2 regions of the Stenotrophomonas sp. As-7 genome follow, and region 1 is predicted to be linked to the other one. Evidence: riboswitches for the same ligand, from Rfam matches in the RefSeq annotation. Region 1 holds a riboswitch; the other holds the start of a gene.
What was found. Region 1 has a riboswitch for thiamine pyrophosphate ahead of QP457_RS01010 (TonB-dependent siderophore receptor). Riboswitches for the same ligand answer to the same signal wherever they lie in the genome.

Region 1 (11,908 bases):
TGGTGTTCAACCCGGACTACGAGAAATCCGAAGACGGCCAGGTCTGGGCCAGCCTCGGCACGGTGATCACCGGCGAAGACAATTCGGCCGCCTGCGACGACGGCCAGGTGATGCCGTGCGTCAGCAACCGGGGCGTTCTGGCCTTCAACGCCGTCGCCGGCAGCGACCTGCCCAGCATCAGTGTCACCGCCACCGGCACCACCATTTCCGGCCCGGGCCAGACCCGTGCGCTGGGTGCGGCCGATGCACGCCAGTACCACTACGACGCCGCCCGCAAGGCCTACGTCGAAAAGTAAGACGCACCACCCCGCAGCACCTGTTGACCGACATGTTGAAGACTCACGGATGAGTCCGGTTGGCGTATCGCGGCAAAGGCCGCACCATCAACCCCAGAGGAAGTGTCATGGCACAACGTGACTACAGCAGAAAGGAAGTTCTCGACATCATCGAGCAGGTTGCACAGCGCAAGGGCATCGCCAGCGAAGACTTCCTGCGCTTTGCCCACATCGAGACCGGTGGCCGCTTTGACGAGCGCGCGCACAACGACAAGACCGATGCCAAGGGCCTGTTCCAGTTCCTGCCGTCGTCGGCCAAGCAGTACGGCCTGACCGGCCACGAGTACGACCCGACCCGCAACACCGAAGCGGCAGCGGAGATGTTCAAGCGCAACCTGGTGGACATGGAAAAGCGCCATGACCGCACCGGCCACCCGTACCTGTCCGGTGATGACAAGCCGAGCGGCCTGGACCTGTATCTGGCACACCAGCAGGGTGCGGCCGGCTACGGTTCGATCCAGACCGCGATCGCCACCGGCACGTTCGGCCTGGTGCGCGACGGCCACGGCGATCCGATCGACATGCGCCCGCGCATCATGGGCCAGATCGGCGGTGACGTGGAAGCGCTGACCGGGCATACGCGCGCCGAGATGCGCACGATGAATGATCGTGACCTGGCCAGTACCTTCGCCCAGTACTACGACCGCAAGTACGACGCGATCAGCATCCCGGAAAAGAACATCGCGCCGATCACCGAGGCCCAGGCACGTCCGGCACCGGTGCAGGCCGCACCGACGCAGACCGTGGCCCCGGCCGCGCAGGCCGCTGTTGCCACCGGTGCCGCGACCATCGCCGCCACCGCCACGGCTGCCGCAGCCAAGCCGGATGCACCCGGCATTTCGCTGGATGCGGCCTACAACGCCGGCGTGAAGTACGACAACGTCAAGTACGCGATCAACATCGAATCCAGCCAGTACTACCGTGGCAAGGGCGTCACCGGCAAGAACGTCGACCAGGGCTACATCGACTGCTCCGGCTGGGTCGGCACGATGCTCAACAAGACCCAGGACGAGATCAACCAGAAGGCCGGCCGCGCGGTGTTCGCCGACGCCGACAAGATCAAGCTGGGCTTCGCCGGCTCCGGCGGTATCGTGCACGAGGCCTACAAGGACTCGGGCGTGCTGCTCAAGCGCGACGACATCCTCAAGCCGGGTGCGCTGAAGGAAGGCATGGTGATCGGCCTGGATACGGCCAAGACCAAGCACGAGCACTGGAATGGCATCGACCACATCGTGATGGTGGTGCGTGACCCGAACACCGACAAGCTGCTGATCAGCCAGTCCACCGGCAAGCTGGGCGTGCACACGATGCCGGTGGAGGATTACCTCAAGCAGGTGAAGGACCACCCGAACTGGAAGCTGTTCGCCTCCGATCCGCTGCACCAGGCACGCGACCTGCTGGAAAACCGCAGCCAGACGCATGAGCAGGCGCAGGCCAAGAGCGCGTCCGAGCCGAAGCCGGCAGCGCAGGAAAAGCCGCAGACCAGCAACGAAGTGCATAAGCAGGGTGCGCACGGCGAAGGTGTGCGCAGGGCGCAGGAACAGCTGGGCCACCTGGGATATGTGGGCGCCGACGGCAAACCGCTGGTCGAAGATGGAAAGTTCGGTCGCAACACCGAGGCTGCCGTGCGCCAGCTGCAGAAGGACAACGGTCTGGCAGTGGACGGCATCATCGGCCCGAAGACGCTGGATGCGATCAAGGACGCGCGCGAGCGCCCGCTGCTCAATGACGAGCGCCATCCGCAGAACCCGATGTACAACCAGGCCGTGAAGGGCATGGAGGGCCTGCCGGCAGGCACCTTCAAGGACCGCCATGCACTGGAGGCGGCCGCCGCTGCACTGACCAAGGAAGCGCAGGCCAGCGGCATGCAGCGCATCGATTCGGTGGTGCCCAGCACCAACGGCGAGCGCATGTTTGCCGTACAGGGCACCGCCGGCGACCCGGCCGCCTGCCGCGCGGCGGTAGAAACCCGCGCTGCCAGCGAGCAGAGCATGGCGCTCAGCAGTGGTGCGGTGCACGGTGCACCGAATGTCCTGCAGCAGCAGGACGCCCAGCAGGAGCAGGTGAAGCAGGCCCAGCGCGCCATGGGCCACTGAGCCAGGCAGGGGGATACCTGGGGAAGGGCCGCGTTGCGGCCCTTTTCCTTTCTGGCAGCTGAGCGGCCGCAGCGCTTTCAGCCTCGCTTCATGCCGCCTGACGCTAGATGAATGCGCAAGCCGCACGGGGATCGCGCGCAATGTTCCGGCAATGTCCGGGCACCAGCGTGGTCCCTACGGCAGCCGGGGCGCCCAGCGCCCTCCCTGCCCACCGTGGCATGCACCTCACAGGAGAACCCAACATGCTCAGCACTTCCGCACTCAGCTTCCGTGGTCTGGCGATGGCCCTGGCACTTCTTGCCGGCGTGGCCGTGGTCAGTGATGCCAGCGCGATGTCGAGGAAGGACAAGCGCACCGTGGTCGGTGCCGTCGTCGGCGGCGTGGCGGGTCACCTGATCTCCAACGGCGACCCGGCCGCCACCGTCGGCGGCGCGGTTGCCGGCGGCGCCATCGGCAACCTGACCACCTCCGACCGCCATGACCGCCGCTACGACGGGCGCTATGACCGCCGTTATGACCGTGGCTACGATCGCCGTTATGACCGGGGCTACAACCGCGGTTATGGCCATGACCGCCGCGATGACCGTCGCTGGCAGCGCGAGCGCCATGACAACCGTTACTACCACGACCGCGGCCGCCATCGCGGCTGGTAAGCGCGCCGGCCACAGGCCGCACATGATGTGTCCCTGACGGGCGGGTCGATGACCCGCCCGTTTGCGTCTGTGGCGTCCATGGCGTTGAATGCGCAGCCTTGGATGTTCCTTTACTCACCAGCGGCCGTGGCATGACTTCTTCCCCCCATCGCGTGCAGGGCCTCAACAACGACGAGGTCGCCGCTGACTGGCCGGCGATCGACGCGCAGGAGATCACCTGGCTGCGTGGCCATTTTCCGCAGCTGGGCGCGGACAGCACGCTGCGCTGGCACAGCCCGCGTCCGTTGTCGGCCGCGGCCATCGTCGACGGCACGCGCGGTCCGGTCTTCATCAAGCGCCACCACCACAGTGTGCGCAGCGCTGGAAGCCTGGAAGAGGAACACCGTTTCATCGCGCATCTGGCGACTGCCGGCATGCCGGTAGTGCAGGTACTGGCCAGCAACGAGGGCCGCACCGCACTCGAACACGGCCAGTGGACCTACGAACTGCATGCGGTGGGCGCCGGCAGGGACCTTTATCGCGAGCTGCCGTCATGGTCGCCGTTGACCGACGTCGCCCAGGCCCGCGAGGCAGGGCGCATGCTGGCCACGCTGCACCGCGCGGCAGCCGGCTACCACGCCCCGCAACGCAGTACCCATCTGCTGGTGGCACGCGACGACCTGATCCGCGCCGATGACCCGATCGCCGCGCTGAAGGCCGACCTCGGCAACCGCCCCGGGTTGGCCCGCTACCTGGCGCGCATTCCCTGGGAAGAACAGCTGCACCGCGACGTGCTGCCCTGGCACCACGGCCTGGCCGCGCGCCTGCAGGACGAACCACGGCTGTGGGCGCACAACGACTGGCACGTTTCCAACCTGCTGTGGAACGACGACGGCACGATTGCCACGGTGCTCGATTTCGGCCTGGCCTCGCCGACCAGCGCGCTGTTCGACCTGGCCACCGCAATCGAACGCAACGCGGTGGCCTGGCTGCAGCTGGAGCGCGGCACCGACGCGGTACGCATCGATATCGCCCTGGCCCTGCTGGACGGCTACCGGCAGGAATTGCCGCTGTCGCCCACGCGCGTGCACCTGCTGGCCGACCTGCTGCCGATGGTGCATTTCGACTTCGCTCTGTCCGAAGTGGAGTACTTCGAGGGCGTCACCGGCTCCACCGCGAATGCCGACGTCGCCTGGCAGCCGTTCATGCTCGGGCATCCGGCCTGGTTCGCCTCGGCCCCCGGCCAGGCCCTGCTGGCGGCCCTGCACGCCGCCGCGTAAGCCGCGAGCCACCCAACCCGCTGGGTACCCAGTAGATCGACGCCATGCGTCGATGATGCGCTCGGCCGAGGTCAGATCCGTTGCCGCTGTAAAGGGATCTGACCCCGGCTGAAGGGCGGTAGCTCGCAAATCCGTACCATTTGTAGTGAAATGGTCACCTGAAGCGGGGGTGCCTGGATTTGCCAGGCTGAGAGAGTCCCTTGGAACCTGATCCGGTTTGCACCGGCGTAGGGAGCTTTGAGCCGCAGCCACACCCCCGTCATGGGCCGGTGCACCTGCGCGCCGTCGCTTCGTCTCCCTTGTTGTCTGAAGACGAATCGAATGAACCGCTGCCTGCGCCCCACCCTGCTCGCCCTTGCCCTCTGCGCTGCCCTGCCGCTGTACGCCAGCGAGGCAGGCACCGACGCCGTTGATGCTCCGCCGTCCTCGCCCACCGATCTGGCGGCAGTGCGCGTGCAGGCCGGCAAGCCGGCCACCGACACCTCGCGCGTCAACGCGTTCGGCGGCGGCTCCTGGAAGGACACGCCCGCTTCGGTGAACGTGCTGGAGCGCGACTACCTCGACCGTCGCCAGGTGCGTTCGCTGTCCGAGCTGGCCAGCAACGATGCCTCGCTGGGCGATGCCTATGCGCCGGTGGGCTACTACCAGAACATCGCCATCCGCGGCTTCGCGCTGGACGCGGCCACCGGCTACCGGTTCAACGGCATGTCCATCGCCGGCGAACAGCGCCTGGCGCTGGAGAACATCCAGGAAGTGCAGATCCTGAAGGGCGAAACCGGCCTCGCGGCTGGCGTGATGGCGCCCGGCGGCATCATCAACTACGTGGGCAAGCGCCCGGCGGAAGTACGCACGGTCACCCTGGGCACCGATTCGGAAGGCTCGCGCTATGCCGCCGTGGATGTCGGCCACTGGCTGACCCCGCGCTTCGGCGTCCGCTTCAATGCCGCCTGGGATGCCAACGATTCCTACGTCGAGCATGCCGACGGTCGCCGCAACTTCTATTCGCTGTCCACCGACTGGCTGATCGGCGAACACGGCAAGCTGGAAGTGGATGCCAACTACCAGACCAGCTCGCAGCGCTCGGTGTCCGGCTTCCAGCTGCTGGGCGCGCGGGACCTGCCACGCGGCGTCGACCGCGAGCGCCTGCTCGGCTACCAGCCGTGGCAGCGGCCGGTGGACATCGCCAGCACCAACATCACCGCCCTGCACACCTACGACTTCAACGACGCCTGGCAGTCGCGGCTGTCGATCGGCCACAGCCGCTCGGTGATCGATGACAACGTCGCCTTCGCCTATGGCTGCTACTACACCGCAGGGTGCGCAGATGGCAGTGTGCCGGGCAACTATTTCGCCCCCAACGGCGACTACGACATCTACGACTACCGCAGCCCGGATGACACCCGCCGCAACCAGCAGGCGCGTGCCGAACTGCGCGGCAGCTTCGACACCGGCAGCGTCGGCCACCAGCTGAGCATCGGCGCGGACTACTTCCGCCGCACCGTCGACAAGCGCCCGAGCGTCAACGAGTACGTCGGCACCAGCAACATCCACGATGCGCAGGTGCCGGTGTTCGAGCCCTCACCGAAGATGCCGGGTGCATCGGCACGGCGCCTGGACAGCCGCCAGACCGCGTTCTTCGCACTGGACCGGATGAGCTTCGGCGATGACTGGCAGTGGCTGGCCGGTGGCCGCTTCGTGCGCCTGGACGAGCGCGCCTATGACAAGCGCGGCACGCCGCAGCGCCACAGCCGTTTGTCGCGCTTCCTGCCGCAGACCGCGCTGGTGTGGAAGGCCACCGACCAGCTCAACGCCTACGCCAGCTACGTGCGCGGCATTTCGCTGGGCCAGGAAGCACCGTTCTGGACGTCCAACGCCGATACCTTCCTGCCGTCGATGCAGTCGCGGCAGCTGGAAGTGGGTGTGAAGTACGTACCGGTGGACGCTCTTACCCTGGGCGCCGCAGTGTTCCGCACTACCCAGCCCTACCAGTACGCAAAGCCGGACGGCAGTGATGCCGGCTACACCTTCGTCGAAGAAGGCAAGCAGACCCATACCGGCCTGGAACTGACCGCCAACGGCCAGCTGACCGACGCGCTGCAGATCGTCGCCAGCGCCAGCGTGCTGCAGGCGCGCGCACGCGACAGCGGTACTCCGGCCTATGAAGGCCATCAGCTGGTGAACGTGCCGAAGGTGCGCGCCAGCGTGCATCTGGCCTATGCACTGCCGTTCGCCGAGGGCCTGGAGGTGACCGGTGGTTGGCGCTATGCCGCCGCCAACGTCGCCCGCGCCGATGGCGGTGTACGCGCACCGGACTACTCGGTGTTCGACGCTGGCCTGCGCTTCCAGCACCGCCTGCACGAGCGTGCCGTGACCTGGAACCTGTCGGTGGACAACCTGTTCAACCGCTTCTACTGGCGCGACACCGGCAGCAGCGGCGGTGACTACTACCTGTTCCCGGGCGCACCGCGACAGGCACGCCTGTCGGTGACGTTCGCGCTGTGAGCGGCGTCGCGCTCGAGTGGACTGCAGCCCTCTTCAGCATCCTCGGGGTGTGGCTGATGGCGAAGCGACGGCTGGCCGCGTGGCCGGTCGGCCTGCTGTCGGTCGCGCTGTATGGCGCAGTGTTCGCCGAGGCCAAGCTGTACTCGGACACGCTGCTGCAGGTCGCCTTCGGCGGTTTCCTGGTCTATGGCTGGATCAACTGGCGCCAGCACGCGGCCGATGAAGGCAGCATCCGCATCGTGCCGCTGGCGCGCGACACGCTGCTGCGCGACCTCGCCATCGGCCTGTGTGGCGGCGTCGCGCTTGGCGCCGGCATGCATACCTTCACCGATGCGGCGCTGCCATGGCTGGACGCGATGCTGACCGCGTTGAGCTTGGTCGGGCAGTGGTGGCAGGCACGCCGACACGCCGCCTGCTGGTGGGTGTGGATCGTGGTGGACGTGGTCTACGTGGGCGCGTACCTGTTCAAGTCGCTGCACGTGACTGCTGCGTTGTACGTGTTCTTCCTGGGCCTGGCATTGTTCGGGCTGCGGGCGTGGCGTGCAGCCGCGCGGGAACCGCAGCTGGCAACGCGGTAGAGCCTCGCCATGCGTGGCTGTTGTGGGCAATCGGCACGCGATCCACGCATGGCGTGGATCTACTGGTAGTCGCCAACCTTGGTTGGCACCTGCCAAACGCAGCCACGCATGCGGAGACACATAGTAGAGCCTCGCCATGCGTGGCTGTTGTGGGCAATCGGCACGCGATCCACGCATGGCGTGGATCTACTGGTAGTCGCCAACCTTGGTTGGCACCTGCCAAACGCAGCCACGCATGCGGAGACACATAGTAGAGCCTCGCCATGCGTGGCTGTTGTGGGCAATCGGCACGCGATCCACGCATGGCGTGGATCTACTGGGTAAGCACCAGCCCCAACCGCAGCGGCTGGCGCATGTCCTTCGGCGGCGCCGCCGGCAACGCCGTGGCCTGCAGCGTCGCACGCAGATCGGCATCCACCTGGGCATCACCCAAGCTGTCGAATTCCAGTTTGGAGATCGCGCCATCGCGGGCGATCCACACGCTCACCACCAGCGGTGTCGGCGTATCGGGATGCTCCTGCAGCCAGGCCAGCAGGCGCTGGGCGCGTGGATCCTGTTCCTGCTGCAGGCGCTGCTGCAACTCGCCGCTGACGGAGGCGGCATAGGCCATCCAATGCGCAGGCGCGTCCTGTGCGGACACGCTGGCGCTGCCCAGTGCCAGCAGGCCCAGCAACCATGCCACCGGGCGCCAGCCGCGGCGCGTGGTGCGCCTGTTGCCTGCAGAATCCATCACCCACGTCTCCACTGCCGTCCAACGCATCATGGTCGGCGCTGTAGATGACAGGCAGATGGCGGAGGCTGCAGTAGAGCCACGCCATGCGTGGCTGTTCTGGGCAACCGGTTGATCCATCCACGCATGGCGTGGATCTACCTGGCTGCCCCGCCCGGCGTGATCAGTCGCCCAAGTCGGCCAACACCTTGCGCGAGGGGGCGAAGAAGGTGACGCCGGTGGTCGCGGTGGAGAAATCGAGGATGCGGTCGTGCAACGGCGCGGGATTGCCGATGAACATCCGCTCCAGCATCTGCTCGATCACCCACAGCCGACGCGTGTAGCCGATGAAGTAGGTGCCGTACTCGCCACGCCCCGGGTTGGCGAAGGGCATGTTGTCGCGCAGGATCTCGTGCTCGCCGTCGGCATCCTCGATGGTGCACAGCGTCTTGTGCGACTTCTGCGCGTCGGCCGGCGCGTCATCCAGCTCCATGTTGTCGTGCTTGGTGCGGCCGATGATCGCTTCCTGCGCTTCGGTCTTCTGCGCACGCCAGGCATCGAGGTTGTGCAGGTACTTCTGCACCACCACGTAGCTGCCGCCGGCATGGTCGGGATCCTCTTCGCCGACGATGGTCGCCTCCGGCAGCGACAGGCCCTCCGGGTTGGCGGTACCGTCGACGAAATCGAGCAGGTCACGGCCATCGAAGTAGCGGAAACCGGCCACGTCATCCACCGCTTCCACGGCATCACCGAAGGCGAGGAGCAGGTTCTTCTCAAACGCCACGATCAGGTCCATCGTGCGCGCACGGATGTGGTACAGCAGGTCGCCCGGCGTGGATACCGCCGTATGGGTGGCACCCTTCACTTCCTGGAACGGCTTCAACTCGCGCGGTGGCGTGCTGCCCACCAGCGGCGCCCACACGCGGTGGCCAATGGCCACATTGCAGGTAAAGGTGCGTTCGATCTCGCGGATGGCGGTGTTCTTGATCAGGTCATCGGTGCTGGCCAGCACCTCACGCACTTTCGCCAGCGACGCCTCATCGTCCTTCACCGTCAGCACCAGGAACGCGGCCGAATGGGTCAGCGGCGCGGTGATCTGCTGCGGCTCGTTGTCGAGCGTGTGGTTGAGGGCGGTGATGGGGGCGGGCTGGGCGTTCACGGCAGTTCCTGCTGGCTTGAGGCGGGCACATCGCATGGGGCGATGTGCGGGCGATCATAGCGGAACGGCGTTGCCGGCGACGGAGCGGTTCTCAGTTCGCGGCGAGCGTGAGCCATTCGTCGGCGAGCGCGCGTGCCCGCTGTTCGCTGTCGGTGATCGAATGCTCCGGCTGCTGCAGCCGCCACTCTCCCTGCCATTGCGGCAGCATGTGTCCGCGCAGGAAATGCTCGACGCGGAAGCTCTGCCCGACAGCATGGATGCAGACCAGCCGGATGCCGTCCTGGGAGACAACAGCGTCCAGCAGCTGCCAGCCATCCGCAGCATCGCGCAGCAGATGCGCCCCGGCGATCTCGATCACGTCCATGCTGTGCGACTACGCCGTGGTCACGGTGAACTGTTGCGGCGTGCGCCACGCAACCCGAAGGTAGGCGCCCTGCAGCAAGCCGCCATCGCGAAAGTGTTCGAACACGTCGGCCGGGCACCACTCCCTACCCGCCGAGAAGGCTACGCCGAGGTCACGCAGACGGATGAAGACGATGGCCTTGGCTGCGTCGTCGGCGACCGGCAGGGTGAGGGTGTCTGCCTCGCCAGCGGTGAAGCCCAGCGCCTGCAGCGAGGTCCGCGGGCGGCCGTTCAACAACATCACCTTGATGCAGTTGCCGTCGGCCTGCCTCACGTAGGCGTCGATGTGCGTTTCCATTGGCGGATTGTAGAGGCAACGCGACCCCACTTGCAGCGTGCTGCTGGTCGATCATTTGAGGCCTGGCCATGACACTGCTAGCCTGCGGATGTGCGGCCTGCAGAGGCTCGCCATCCACACACTTCACGGAGGAAGCAGTCGATGGTCCACTCACCGATGCAATGGAGGCATGGGCCCGTTGCTGCGGCGCTGGCGTTGCTGCTGGCCGCCCCGCTGCAGGTACACGCCGCAAACGAAGGGTCTTTCTTCGACGCACTTGAGCGCTATGGTGCCGATGACTTCAGCGGCTGTGCGCATTTTCTGGATGACCTGCTGCAACGTGGAGGCCATTTTCCCGAGGGTGGCGAACTGCTGCTGGTTGAATGCACGGCAGCGGCCGGCGACCTGGGAAAAGCGATGGACCATGTAACCACGCTGCTTCCCAGCGGCAGGCTGTCGGCCGATGACCTGCTGCACAAGGATCGGCCAGGATTGAATGCGCTGCGCAACGGCCCGGCGTGGCCGGACATGCGCAAGCGCGTGCTGGCCGCCGAGCAGCAGCGCCTCGCATTGCTGGACGCGCCCCTGCGCAGGGAACTGCTGGAGCGCGCCGAGCGCGACCAGGCGGCACAGCATGCGGCTGTCGACGCTGGTGGTGGCGAAGCATTCAAAGCGACAGCTCCAGTGATCAAGGCCAACGCCGATTGGCTGAAATCGGTGGTAGCCGACAAGGGTTGGCCGACGTATGCCCTGGTCGGACATGATGGTGCCAAAGCCGCGTGGCTGCTGGTCCAGCACGCCGATCACGATCCCGTATTCCAGGCCGATATGTTGCCGTTGATCGAAAAGGCCGCCAAAGCCGGTGAAGCTGATTCTGCAGATCTGGCGCTACTGACTGATCGCGTGCTGCTGGCGCAGGGCAAGCCGCAGCGCTATGGCAGCCAGTTCACACAGGCCGATGATGGCGCGATGGAACTCCGCCCTACCGAAGACATGGAAGGCCTGGATGCGCGCCGCGAGGCGATGGGGCTGCAGCCACTGGCGCAGTACAAGGCCACGCTTTCAGAGATGTATGGCAAGCCGGTCCGATAGCACGGCGCTTGCCGAGGCTTAGTCCCGGTCGCTCCACACCGCCAGCACGTAACCGTCCAGATCGCGGAAGTGAAAGCGACGGCCACCGGGGAAAGCGAACACGTCCTGCACGATTTCGCCGCCGGCCGCGACGATGCGCTGCTGTGCATCGGCCAGATCCGAAAAGTAGAGAATCACCAGCGCGCCTCCCGCGGCTGTCACCGCCTCGTCAGCCACGAAACCCCCTTTGAGGCGGCCATCATCGAACTCGGTATAGGCCGGACCGTAGTCAGTGAAGGACCAGCCGAAGACCTGCCCATAGAACTGCTTGCTGCGGGCGATGTCGGCGACGTTGAATTCGATGTTGTCGATGCGGCGTTCGGCAGCGGTGGTCTCTGCGTGGCTCATGGTGCGGCTCCGTGGTTGGAGCGCACAGCATCGATCAGGGTTGAGCCGGCGTCTTGAACGAAACGGCCATCAACGCCCCCACTCCTGGCGCAGCGCACTGGCCGTCAGGCCGGACAGCTCGCGGGCCTCGCGGCTGAGGTGCGCCTGGTCAGCATAGCCCGCCTCGGCGGCCAGCATCGCCAGACTGTGCGCGGGCTGTGCCTGGCTGCAGCGCAGGAACCGCTGCAGGCGCAGGATCCGCTCCAGCGACTTTGCACCGTAACCGAACTGCGCCTGGCTGAAGCGGCGCAGGTTGCGCGGACTCATCGCCAGATGGGCGGCGAGTGCATCGATGCTGACGTCGCCCTTGGCTGCGTGCGCGAACAGCGCATGCGCACGTTTCGTGTGGTCGTCCACCACGGCCGCGGTCATGTTCTGTTGCAGGCAATCGGCCAGGCGGTGCAGGCGCTGCTCGGGCGC
Region 2 (11,908 bases), 1.1 Mb from region 1:
GAGAAGTTGGTCAGCTCTGCCAGTTCGCCGATGCGCACCACACGGTGGCTGTTGCCTTCCAGATACAGGCGCGCGCGTTGCATGCGACCGAACACCTGGCGCTTGCGACTGCGCGAGCGGCCGGGGCAACGCTGCACGTTGTCTGCCAGGCTGCGCTGCAGACCGGCCAGATGCAGCAGCAGCGGACGCAGCGCCTGCGCCGGCTGCCCGCTGGCGAGGGCGTCACGCCACAGGCGCAGTGCCACGCGTGCATCGGCCCGGTTCATCAGGCCGCGGCCGGCGTACAGGCCGCAGTCGGCCATTTCGGTCAGCACACGCAGTGCTTCGACGTTCAGGTTCATGCCCACGCACAAGCCGTTGCGTCCGGCCTGGACCAGCGGCCTGGACTCCTTCTCGAACGCGATCCACTCGCCCTGGCGAAGGCGGAACCGCCCTTCCTTGGCTTCCACCCACGAGGTACCGCGCACCTGCATCCAGACACTGAAGCTGATGCCGGCGGTCTGCAGGCTGCCGAGGCGGGCAACGCCCATGCAGGTCGGCGCGACATCGTCGATCGACTTGTCCAGGGAGAGGGTTTGGCCACGATCGGCCAGCGAGAGTTGACGCATAGGGGCACCACGGATTTGCCAAGTACAGGCCTCCGTTTTGCCAAATCAGGCGGCAGCGCGTCAGGAAAGACTGCCGAGATCGCCACGAATTCGCGGCGAGATCGTCACGAAGAAGTTACGAAGGCCCTTTTTCGTTCAAGATCAACAATTTGGAGAATGCAGGGAACAGCGCTGGCGGTTGTTCGGGCAGTCGCATCACGCCGATGTCGGCACCATCGCTGATGGCCAGGGCCAGGTACAGGCTGTTTCCGTCGGCACTGGCGCTGAGTCCATTGCCCGCGCTCAGGCGCTGCGCGTCCAGGCAGCGCTCCGCTTCCTCGCGTCCGGACTGGATACGGACAAGGGTCGTGCCGCAGCTGGCACTGCTGCCGAGGTAGTCGATGCTGCCATTGCCGGCCACGGTCCAGGTCCGGTAGCGCCAACGGCTGGGCCGGTCCTCGCTGATCTGCTGCACGCTGGCCGGGGTCAATGCCGCGTCCACCGACCACAGCCCGCCGGCTGCCAGCCGGGTGAACAGCACACGCCCGGTACTGCGGTCGAAACGCGCCTGCGACACGCCTTCCAGGCTGGCCAAGCGCCGCCATGGCTGCGCGCTGCGGTCGAACAGGCTCAACCGGGTGTGCTGGTCGGCATCACGTTCAACCACCAGCAGCTGCTCCGCGTCTGCACCGTACAACGCCTGCAAGGGCTGCTCTGCGGGAACCGGAAGGCGATGCAGCTGCTCATCGCGCGGTGCGATCTCGTAGACCACGGCTTCGCCATGCTCATCGCGGCCCACCACCAGCAGATGCCGGCTGTCGGCCGACCAGTCGGGTGCCTGCCGTGCTTCCGGCTTCAACCCTTCGATCGGCCGCAGCGACTCCGGCCGCTGCATGTCGGCCCACCACAACGCGAAGCTGCCGGAGCGATCGGAACTGAACACCAGTTGCCGTCCATCCGGCGCCACCATCGGCTGCCCATCGCGGCCACTGGAGGCAAACAGACGCTCGCCTGCACCTCCCTGCGCCGGCATCCTGAACACGCCGAACTGCGCGCGCCGATGCACGAACGCCAGCATGTCGCCGCGGCGGGAGACCGCCGGCCACTGCGCATCGTCGAGCCCGGCGTCGCGCAGCGTGCGGCGCTCGACGTCGAGGTAGTACAGGCGCGCTTCGCTGTCCACGCGGCGACCGAACACGATATGTCGACCGTCGCCCAGCCATGCCCAACCGCGCAGCTCGGCCGATTCGGTCGTCAACTGCTCGGGCGTGCCGCCGCTGGCAGGCATCCGCCACAGGTCGCCCAGCTGAGGGTTGCGGACAAACACCAGCCATTTGCCATCCGGGGAATAGCGCGGGGCGTAATCGAAATCATCTTCGTCGACAGCGTAATCCAGCGCACGCCATTGGCCGGTGGCCAGATCGAGCACGCGGATGCCGCGATGGGCATAGCGACCGACCATGCTGCCGAAGACCAGGCCGCGGCCATCGGGTGTCCAGTCGAAACTGAGCAGCTCGGTGCCGTCGCAGCGTGTGGCCTGGCGCACGGCGCCGCCAGTGGCACTGGCGATCAATACCTGGCAGCTGTCATCGGCACCAAAGCGGGCGAAGGCGATTTCGCGGCCATCCGGCGACCAGTTCGGGAAACGGTCGCTGGCACCTGCCGGCGGTGAAAGCAGCTGGCGTGCGGGCGCGTTGCCGGAGGTCTGCACCTTGATGGCGTTGCCGCCCTTGCCGTCGTCGTTGGCGCCTTCGTAGGCAACCTGCGATCCGTCAGGCGAAAGTGTGGGATAGGTCTCAAAACCGGCCGTGGCGGTAATCAATCGATACGGTCGTTCAGGGCTTCCGATCACCCGCGTGCCGTTCTCCACTGCCGCGTCCACCGGAGAGTTCACCGGCGCCGGGCGGCGCAGCAGCAGCACGCTCAACACCACCAGTGCCAGCAGCATCACCACGCCCAGCGCCAGCAGCAGGCGACGGCGGAGGCGCCGCCAGCGACGACTGCCGCGTTCAACCACGGGCGCGCCGACGGGGGCGACGGCATCCGGCGCAGGTGGCGGCGGTACAGACGATTCCTCGGCAGCAGCGATCGCATCGGTTTCGTGGTCTGCCAGCGGCTGCACCGGCACAAGCAAGCGGTAGCCGGTCTTGGCGATGGTCTCGATGTACGCCTGGCCGTTGTCGTCGTCGACGCTGAACGCCTTGCGCAGCTGGGTAACTGCCTGGGTCAGCACATCGTTGGTCGGCAGCGTGTCCGGCCACACTTCGGCGAACAGCTCGTCACGGGTCACCACCCGCCCGGGCTGCCGCATCAACATGCGCAGCACGCCCAGCGACTTGGGCGTCAAACGGCGTGTACGGCGGGCACCGGCGACTTCGACCTCACGCGAGGACAAAGTAACGATGCACTCGCCGACGCGGACGCGGTCGGATTCAGGCGACTGGATTTCGCTGTTGATCATTCGTTGCTATGGGGTTGAAACAGGCCGCAAACACTGTTCACCATCGATCCCTTCCCATCCTTGGCACAGCAAGAAGCCAGATTCCGCACAAAGCATCGGCGCATACCGCAAAAAAAACGAAGCCTCCGGATATTAGCCTATGCGAGTTACCTCGCCTATCGCGTGGTCGACATCAGGCTCTCTCTCGCCGACGCATTCACATAATAAGCATCATCATTCGCGCCCTTTCGGGCGCGATATTTTTATCTGGCGTTCATTTTCAGAAGCGTTTCAGCATGGTCAGGCCGACCAGCCGCGAAACCACCAGCGCGACATACATGACGCCGGAAAACTGCTCCAGCATGACCAGCGCGCGGGCCTGCGGATGCAGTGGCACGACATCACTCAGCCCAACGCCTGACAATAAGCTGAAGCTCAGATAAAGCAGCTCCATCCACGTGCGCTGCGGCCCACCACTGGCGCCCTGGAAACTGCCCGGATACCACTGCTGACATACCGCAAAGGTAAAAGCGAATGCCCACGCCAACAACGTGAACGTGGCGCCGGCCGCAAACAGTTCGTCGCGGGTCACCTTGTGGTCCTGCAGCATGTAGGCGATCAGCGCACCCGCGGTATAGAAATACAGCAGGCTTTCCAGCAGCTGTGCGGTGATGCCCAGTGCCGGCCGGTCGAGCAGTGCCGCAGAGAGGGAAAACACCACCGCCGGGATGGCCAGCACCAACGCCAGCCAGGTTCCCAGCGGGCTGCGCTGCACCACCCACAGGGCCAGGCCGAGCACGGCCATGCCGAACACGCCTACGGCCGCGCGCCCGGCAGCGGTTTCGTCCAGCGCCGGGTACAGCAGTACCGACAGCAGCTGCGCCCCGAGCAGCCAGGCAGAGGGATGACGGCGGGCGATGGCCAGCCAGCGGGTGGTCACGGCAATGGGCATGGTTCCTTATCCCCAGGGAACGATGGGCCGAGGATAGCCGCATGTCCGTGAGATGGGTGATGGGATGACGCCGGGCATGACCCGGCGCTGCCCCTCTGCGATCAGCCCTGCTGGTACACCTCGGCGCCGGCTGCACGGAACTGCTCGGACTTCTCCTGCATGCCCTTCTCGGCGTATTCGCGCACGTCCTGGGTGATCTTCATCGAGCAGAAGTGCGGGCCGCACATCGAACAGAAATGTGCCAGCTTGTGCGCGTCCTTGGGCAGCGTCTCGTCGTGGAATTCCTTGGCCTTCTCCGGGTCCAGACCGAGGTGGAACTGGTCGTCCCAGCGGAACTCGAATCGCGCCTTGCTCAATGCGTTGTCACGCACCTGCGCACCGGGGTGGCCCTTGGCGAGATCGGCCGCGTGCGCGGCGATGCGATAGGCCATGATGCCGTCGCGCACGTCCTGACGGTTTGGCAGGCCCAGATGCTCCTTCGGCGTGACATAGCAGAGCATGGCGGTACCGAACCAACCGATCATCGCCGCGCCGATGGCACTGGTGATGTGGTCATAGCCCGGCGCGATGTCGGTGGTCAGCGGGCCAAGCGTGTAGAACGGTGCCTCGCCGCACTCGCGCAGCTGCTTGTCCATGTTCTCCTTGATCAGCTGCATCGGCACATGGCCGGGGCCTTCGATCATGGTCTGCACGTCGTGCTTCCAGGCGATCTTCGTCAACTCACCCAGCGTTTCCAGCTCGCCGAACTGCGCCGCATCGTTGGCATCGGCAATGCAGCCCGGGCGCAGGCCATCGCCCAGCGAGAAGGTCACGTCATAGGCCTTCATGATTTCGCAGATGTCTTCGAAATGCGTGTAAAGGAAGTTTTCCTTGTGGTGGGCCAGGCACCACTTGGCCATGATCGAACCGCCGCGGCTGACGATGCCGGTAACGCGCTTGGCGGTGAGTGGCACGTAGCGCAGCAGCACGCCGGCATGGATGGTGAAGTAGTCCACGCCCTGTTCGGCCTGTTCGATCAGGGTGTCGCGGAAGATCTCCCAGGTCAGCGCTTCGGCGCGGCCGTCGACCTTCTCCAGCGCCTGGTAGATCGGCACCGTACCGATCGCCACCGGCGAGTTGCGGATGATCCACTCGCGCGTTTCGTGGATGTGCTTGCCGGTGGACAGGTCCATCACCGTGTCACCGCCCCAGCGGATCGCCCACACCAGCTTTTCCACTTCCTCGGCAATACCCGAGGACACCGCGCTGTTGCCGATGTTGGCGTTGATCTTGGTGAGGAAGTTGCGGCCGATGATCATCGGCTCGCTTTCCGGGTGATTGATGTTGTTGGGCAGCACCGCACGGCCGCGGGCGATTTCCTCGCGCACGAATTCCGGGGTGATGATGTGCTGGATCGATGCGCCGAAGGATTCACCGGGATGCTGCTGCAGCAGTGCGGCATCACGGATCGCCTCCAGCCGCTGGTTCTCGCGGATGGCGACGAATTCCATTTCCGGGGTGATGATGCCGCGGCGCGCATAGTGCATCTGGGTGACGTTGGCACCAGCACGCGCGCGGCGTGGCAGGCTGCGCGCGGGGAAGCGCACCGGATCCAGCTTGGGATCGTGCTCACGCGCGCGGCCGAACGAAGAGCTGAGGCCGTCAAGCTGTTCGGTGTCGTTGCGCTCCTCCACCCAGCCGCGACGCAGTGCCGGCAGACCGGCAGACAGGTCGATGCGCACGTCCGGATCGGTGTACGGGCCGGAGGTGTCGTAGACGGTGACCGGTGCGTTCTCTTCGCCACCGAACACGGTGGGCGTGCGGGTCAGCGCGATCTCGCGCATCGGCACCTGCAGGTCCGCGCGCGAGCCGGGCACGTGGATCTTGCGCGAGCCGGGTATGGGCCGGGTCACGGACTCGGAGAGTTGCTGGGCCTGTTGCTGCAGGGCAGAGAGCTGTGCGTTCATCGGGCATCGTCCAGGAAGGTCAGGGACGAAGCGGCGGCGCACTGCACCCACGCCCGGACAGCACCAAGGCAGTCCTTGGGCGGGGTCGGGGCACGGCTGCATTGCAAAGCTTCCCTACGCCGGTATGAGCCGGATCAGGTTCCAAGGGACTATCTCAACCGTGGCCACAAGGCCGCGGTACCCCCGCTTCTTGGTGCGCATTAGAACATAGAAACCACTCGGCCTCCTGGCCGTACACCCACGCCTGGCGTGGATCTACTACACCCGCGTTAACAGAACCGTGACGTCGCATTCAGTAACGTGCACGCGCGCCGCACCGCCGCAAGCGGTGCTTTCCCTGCCGCCATCGCGGCGTCTGTCCGGTGCGCGCACGCTGTCGCCGGCCCACTCCCTGCAAGCTTTTGCTCGCTCCCCTCAATCCCTTGATCGGAGAAGCTCCTTCATGGTGTTTCGCATTTCCATCGCACTGGTACTTGCCCTGGTGCTGCTGGCCGGCCTCGCGCCTGGCCCCTTCAATACCGTCGTGCAGGCGGCGCTGGCCGATGTCATCCGCAGCGTCGGTTGGCTGTACCTGCTGGTCGTATTCCTGGCACTGGTATTCCTGATGTACCTGGCGTTCGGCCGCTTCGGCAACCTGCGCATCGGTGGCGAAGACGCCGAGCCCGAGTTTTCGCGCGCCAGCTGGATGTCGATGCTGTTCGCTGCCGGCATGGGCATCGGCCTGGTGTTCTGGGGAGCTGCCGAACCGATCTCGCACTTCACCAAGCCACCGGAAGGCCTGGCAGCACAGAGCATGGATGCTGCGCGTGCGTCGATGCGCTATGCGTTCTTCCATTGGGGCCTGCATCCGTGGGCGATCTACGCGCTGATCGGTCTGGCGATGGCCTGGTTCCAGTTCAACCGCAATGGACGCGGACTGGTCAGCGATATGCTGCAGCCGATCATCGGCCGCCACCACCGCGGTTGGATCGGCCGCGTCGTCAACATCGCGGCGGTGGTTGCCACGGCGATCGGCGTGGCGACGACGCTCGGCTTCGGCACCATCCAGATCGCTGCGGGTGTGGAGCGCGTGTTCGGCCTGCAGGCTACGGTGCCGGTGCAGATGACCATCATCGCCATTGCCTTCGTGCTGTACATGGCCTCCACCGCCAGCGGCGTGGAGCGCGGCGTGAAGTGGCTGTCCAACTTCAACCTGGCGCTGGCGGCGTTGCTGGCCGCGACCGTACTGGTGCTGGGACCGACCGGATTCATCTTCGATACGTTCACCACCACGCTGGGTTCCTACCTCAACCAACTGGTGACCATGAGCCTGCGCATGTCGCCGTTCTCCGGCAGCACCTGGGTGGCCGACTGGACGATCTTCTACTGGGCCTGGTGGATTTCCTGGGCACCGTTCGTGGGCTCGTTCATCGCACGCATCTCGCGCGGCCGCAGCGTGCGCGAGTTCGTGATCGGCGTGGTGCTGGCACCGACGCTGCTGGGCTTCTTCTGGTTCGCGGTTTTCGGCGGCACCGCGCTGTGGGCACAGATCTTCGGCCACGCCGACCTGGTGCAGGCGCTGGGCAATGGCTACGAGACGGTGTTGTTCACCCTGTTCGACAGCCTGCCGGCATCGCTGATGCTGTCGGCGGTGGCGTTGGTGCTGTTGATGATCTTCTTCGTGACCTCGGCCGATTCGGCGGTACTGGTATTGGCCAGCATGTCCACCGACGAAGCCGGCGATCCGCCGCTGAAGCGCAAACTGGCGTGGGGCATCGCGGTCGCGTTGATCGCGGCGGCATTGCTGTTGGCGGGTGGGCTGGATGCGCTGCAGGGAATGATCACGATCGCAGCGTTGCCATTCGCTCTGCTGATGGTGCTGGTGATGGTGTCGCTGTACCGGGTGCTGGACCAGGAGTACACGCGCGAGCGCCGGCAGACGCAGCGCCAGCGACGCATGATCGATGCGTGGATCGCACGTGAGATGGCGGCGCAGGAAGAGACCCAGGCGGAGGCGGCGCGGGCGCAGGATTCGGATTGAGGGTGTTTTGCAGCCTGCGGCTGCACCGCTTTTTTTTCAAGCAACGGCAAGTGCAACTTCAAAAGCCAAAGCGGCTCTGGGTTACTGCTGGCTGGGCGAGGCGGTGTGGGTGGGCAGGACACGCCGTAAACCCATCCCTGGGGGCTCGATGGCGCCATCCATGGCGCCAACGGTCCTGCCCACCCACACCGCCCCACCCCCGACAGTTTCCCGCGGCCGGTAGGTGTCGACCTTGGTCGACACAATCTATCCACGCCATGCGTGGATGAGGTGTATCGGAAAACAAGAAGCACGCAGCTGTTGCCTTTGCCTTTGCTCTTCTTCTTTCTATTCCGTGGCTGACGCGCACGGAAACTTTCGGGGGGCGTGCGGGTGGGGGTGGCGGGGGTATCCGCGCCATGGATGGCGCGGCTAAGCCTACAGGGACGTATTCACGGCGTCCCCCGACACTCCCACCCGCACGCCCCAGCGCATGAACCTGCTCTGGCGATCAGCCGCGAGGGGGCTGAGCCCGGCGGCCGGGAAACCTCAATACCCCGCCGCCTGCCCATCCTTGCGACTCTCCGACGCGCCGTAATACACGCCCGTGTCCGGATCACGCAGGATCGCCTGGTAGCCGCCGTACGGACCATCGGCAAACACCACGCGGTGCCCCTTGCGCATCAGCGCACGCACTGTCTCGTACGGGAACCCGGTTTCCAGATTGACCTCACCGCCATCGGTCATCGCCGTCGCCTGTCCGGTCGGTTCGGTCGAGCCCTCGTGCTGGATACGCGGCGCATCGCCGGCTTCCTGCAGGTTCATGCCGAAGTCCACCAGGTTCATCACGATCTGCGCGTGTCCCTGTGGCTGCATCGCGCCGCCCATCACGCCGAAGCTTGCATAGGGCTTGCCGCCCTTGGTGATGAAGGCCGGAATGATGGTCTGGAAGGGGCGCTTGCCCGGTGCGTAGCCATTGGGATGGTTCTTCTGCAGCACGAACATCTCGCCGCGATCCTGCAGGATGAAGCCAAGCCCCGGCGGCGCCATGCCGCTGCCCATGCCGCGGTAGTTGGACTGGATCAGCGACACCATCATGCCGTCGGCGTCGGCCACGGTCATGTAGATCGTGTCGCCCTCTTCCAGCTGCTTCGGCGTACCCGGCTGTACTTCCTTCAGCGCCTTGTCCATCGAGATCAGCGCGCGGCGCTGCGAGGCGTACTCCTTGGAAATCAGCTTCTGTACCGGTGCCGGCTGGAAGGCCATATCGGCGTAGAAGCGCGCACGGTCGGCGAAAGCGAGCTTCTTTGCTTCCACGAACAGGTGCACGTGCTCGGGCGAGCCGAACGGAATCTTCGAGAAGTCGTAGCCTTCCAGCACGTTGAGGATCTGCAGCGCGGCGATACCCTGGCTGTTCGGCGGCAGCTCCCACACGTCATAGCCGCGGTAGTTGCTGCTGACCGGCTCAACCCACTCGCCATGATGGTCGGCCATGTCCTGGTAGCTCAGGTAGCCGCCATTGTTCTTGAAGTAATCGCCGATGGTGTGGGCGATGTCGCCCTTGTAGAAGGCATCACGCCCCCCGTCGGCAATCTTCTGCAGGGTGTCCGCCAGATTCGGGTTCTTCCACATCTCACCCTTGCGCGGGGCGTGGCCGTCGATGGTGAACTGTTCCTTGAAACCCGGATACTGCGACAGCTTCGGCACCGAGCGATCCCAGTAATAGGCAATCACTTCGGCCACCGGGTGCCCTTCGCGCGCATAGCGGATGGCGGGGGCCAGGTTGTCGGCCATCGGCTTGCGGCCGAACCGGTCGTGCAACGCGAACCAGCCATCCACCGCGCCCGGTACCGATACCGGCAGCGGACCGGTGGCCGGGATCTCCTTCAGGCCACGACGCTGGAACTCGGCCAGGGTGAGCGACTTCGGCGAGCGGCCGGAGCCGTTGTAGCCGTAGAGCTTCTGCGTCTTCGGGTCCCACACGATGGCGAACAGGTCGCCGCCGACGCCATTGCCGGTGGGTTCCATCAGGCCCAGCGCTGCGTTGGCCGCAATGGCGGCATCGACCGCCGAGCCACCACCCTTCATCACGTCCAGCGCGATCTGGGTGGCCAGCGGCTGCGAGGTGGCGGCCATCGCATGCGGGGCGATCACCTCCGAACGGGTGGCGAAGGTGTGGCCGGTAATGCGGTCGGCAGCCTGGGACAGCACGGGCACGGCAGCCAGCACGGCAGCCACCAGCAGGGAACGGGCAAGGCGTCGGGACACGGTCGGGTTCCGAATGGAAGGGTGGTAACCGATCTTCGCTGCTACGGCGATCAGGGGCCATCGGGCATAGGTCATGGACGGCCGCCCTTCGGTGGCTGCGGATCTTGGTCCGCACCCAGCAAGACAGAATCATCCGGAATCCGCGCAAAAAACCCGTTGAAAAGAGTGAATTCGGGTTCACCGAAACACTTTCAGCGGCAACCATCCTTGTGCCACAAGCGATTGCACTGCATGCAGTGGAAACTGACAGGAATATCGCTGCGAGGGTTGACAGCGCCGAAACGGCTGTGGTTTTCTCGATCACATGTTGCATCACAACACGCCACCCCGAACCCACATTGAAGCCGCCGATACCGGCGCCGCCTCGCTGCGTTCGATTCTTGTGCTCGTACTTATTACCCAACCAACAGGTGCGGGACGAGCCAGCGTGTAAGCAGCAAATACACCGGAACTCTTCAAAACCCGCACCCGCCCAGGTGCGGGTTTTTTCATTTCAGGACCTGGTTTCAGACGCAACCACCATGACCAACGCCCATCGCACAACCCAAGCCCGCTGCACCACGAATCCTCGTGGTGGCAGTACCTGTGCGACGCGCGGCGCTGCCCTCCCCGCTTTTCCCTGACCGGCCGGTACGTCGATTCGACTGCCGGCCGTCTTTTTTCTTCCCACCCGCAAGGAACCTCCCCCATGAGCACCAACGAACTGCCCCAGACCAAGATCGCCGTCATCGGCTACGGCAGCCAGGGCCGCGCACACGCGCTGAACCTGCGTGAATCCGGCTTCGATGTGGTGGTAGGCCTGCGCCCGGGCGGCCCCACCGAGGTCAAGGCGCAGGCCGATGGCTTCACCGTGAAGGCACCGGCTGATGCGGTGAAGGATGCCGACCTGGTTGCGGTGCTGACCCCGGACATGGTGCAGAAGAAGCTGTACGAGGACGTGCTGGCACCGAACATGAAGCAGGGCGCGGTGCTGCTGTTCGCGCATGGTCTGAACGTGCACTTCGACATGATCAAGCCGCGCGACGACCTGGACGTGGTGCTGGTCGCACCGAAGGGCCCGGGTGCGCTGGTCCGTCGCGAATATGAAATCGGCCGCGGTGTGCCGTGCATCTGGGCGGTCTACCAGGACAAGAGCGGCAAGGCTGCCGAGTACGCACTTGCCTATGCCGGCGGCCTGGGTGGCGCACGTGCCAACCTGATCCAGACCACCTTCAAGGAAGAAACCGAAACCGATCTGTTCGGTGAGCAGGCGGTGCTGTGCGGCGGCGCTTCGGCGCTGGTGCAGGCGGGCTTCGAGACCCTGGTTGAAGCCGGTTACCAGCCGGAAATCGCTTATTACGAAGTGCTGCACGAACTGAAGCTGATCGTCGACTTGTTCTACGAAGGCGGCATCTCGCGCATGTTGGAGTTCATCTCCGAGACCGCGCAGTACGGCGACTACGTCAGCGGCCCGCGGGTGATCGACGCCGGTACCAAGGAGCGCATGAAGGAAGTGCTGAAGGACATCCAGGACGGCACCTTCACCAAGAACTGGGTGGCCGAGTACGAAGCGGGCCTGCCGAACTACAACAGGTTCAAGCAGGCCGACCTGGAGCATCCGATCGAGAAGGTAGGCAAGGAACTGCGCGCCAAGATGGTCTGGTTGCAAGGTCAAGCCGCGTAACAACGCGGCACCCCCACCCGCTCTGCAAGGTTCCCCCATGAACTCTCCCACAC

Region 2: it holds a riboswitch for thiamine pyrophosphate, as region 1 does, so the genes downstream of both, thiC (phosphomethylpyrimidine synthase ThiC) here and QP457_RS01010 (TonB-dependent siderophore receptor) in region 1, are expected to answer to the same signal.

The regions. Positions count from the first base shown of each region.
Region 1 is NZ_CP127405.1:219,061-230,968, reverse strand. It holds gene QP457_RS01030 (hypothetical protein) at 1-296, shown strand, start outside; gene QP457_RS01025 (peptidoglycan-binding protein) at 404-2,431, shown strand; gene QP457_RS01020 (glycine zipper 2TM domain-containing protein) at 2,674-3,084, shown strand; gene QP457_RS01015 (phosphotransferase) at 3,216-4,343, shown strand; TPP riboswitch at 4,499-4,594, shown strand; gene QP457_RS01010 (TonB-dependent siderophore receptor) at 4,665-6,845, shown strand; gene pnuC (nicotinamide riboside transporter PnuC) at 6,902-7,423, shown strand; gene QP457_RS01000 (TonB C-terminal domain-containing protein) at 7,737-8,153, opposite strand; gene QP457_RS00995 (Dyp-type peroxidase) at 8,317-9,291, opposite strand; gene QP457_RS00990 (hypothetical protein) at 9,383-9,655, opposite strand; gene QP457_RS00985 (hypothetical protein) at 9,665-9,991, opposite strand; gene QP457_RS00980 (DUF6624 domain-containing protein) at 10,133-11,062, shown strand; gene QP457_RS00975 (VOC family protein) at 11,081-11,449, opposite strand; gene QP457_RS00970 (DUF6597 domain-containing transcriptional factor) at 11,519-11,908, opposite strand, start outside.
Region 2 is NZ_CP127405.1:3,902,993-3,914,900, forward strand. It holds gene QP457_RS17855 (helix-turn-helix transcriptional regulator) at 1-608, opposite strand, end outside; gene QP457_RS17860 (winged helix-turn-helix domain-containing protein) at 724-3,048, opposite strand; gene QP457_RS17865 (ion channel) at 3,308-3,979, opposite strand; gene thiC (phosphomethylpyrimidine synthase ThiC) at 4,081-5,925, opposite strand; TPP riboswitch at 6,019-6,120, opposite strand; gene QP457_RS17875 (BCCT family transporter) at 6,368-7,945, shown strand; gene ggt (gamma-glutamyltransferase) at 8,474-10,192, opposite strand; gene ilvC (ketol-acid reductoisomerase) at 10,881-11,855, shown strand; gene ilvG (acetolactate synthase 2 catalytic subunit) at 11,893-11,908, shown strand, end outside.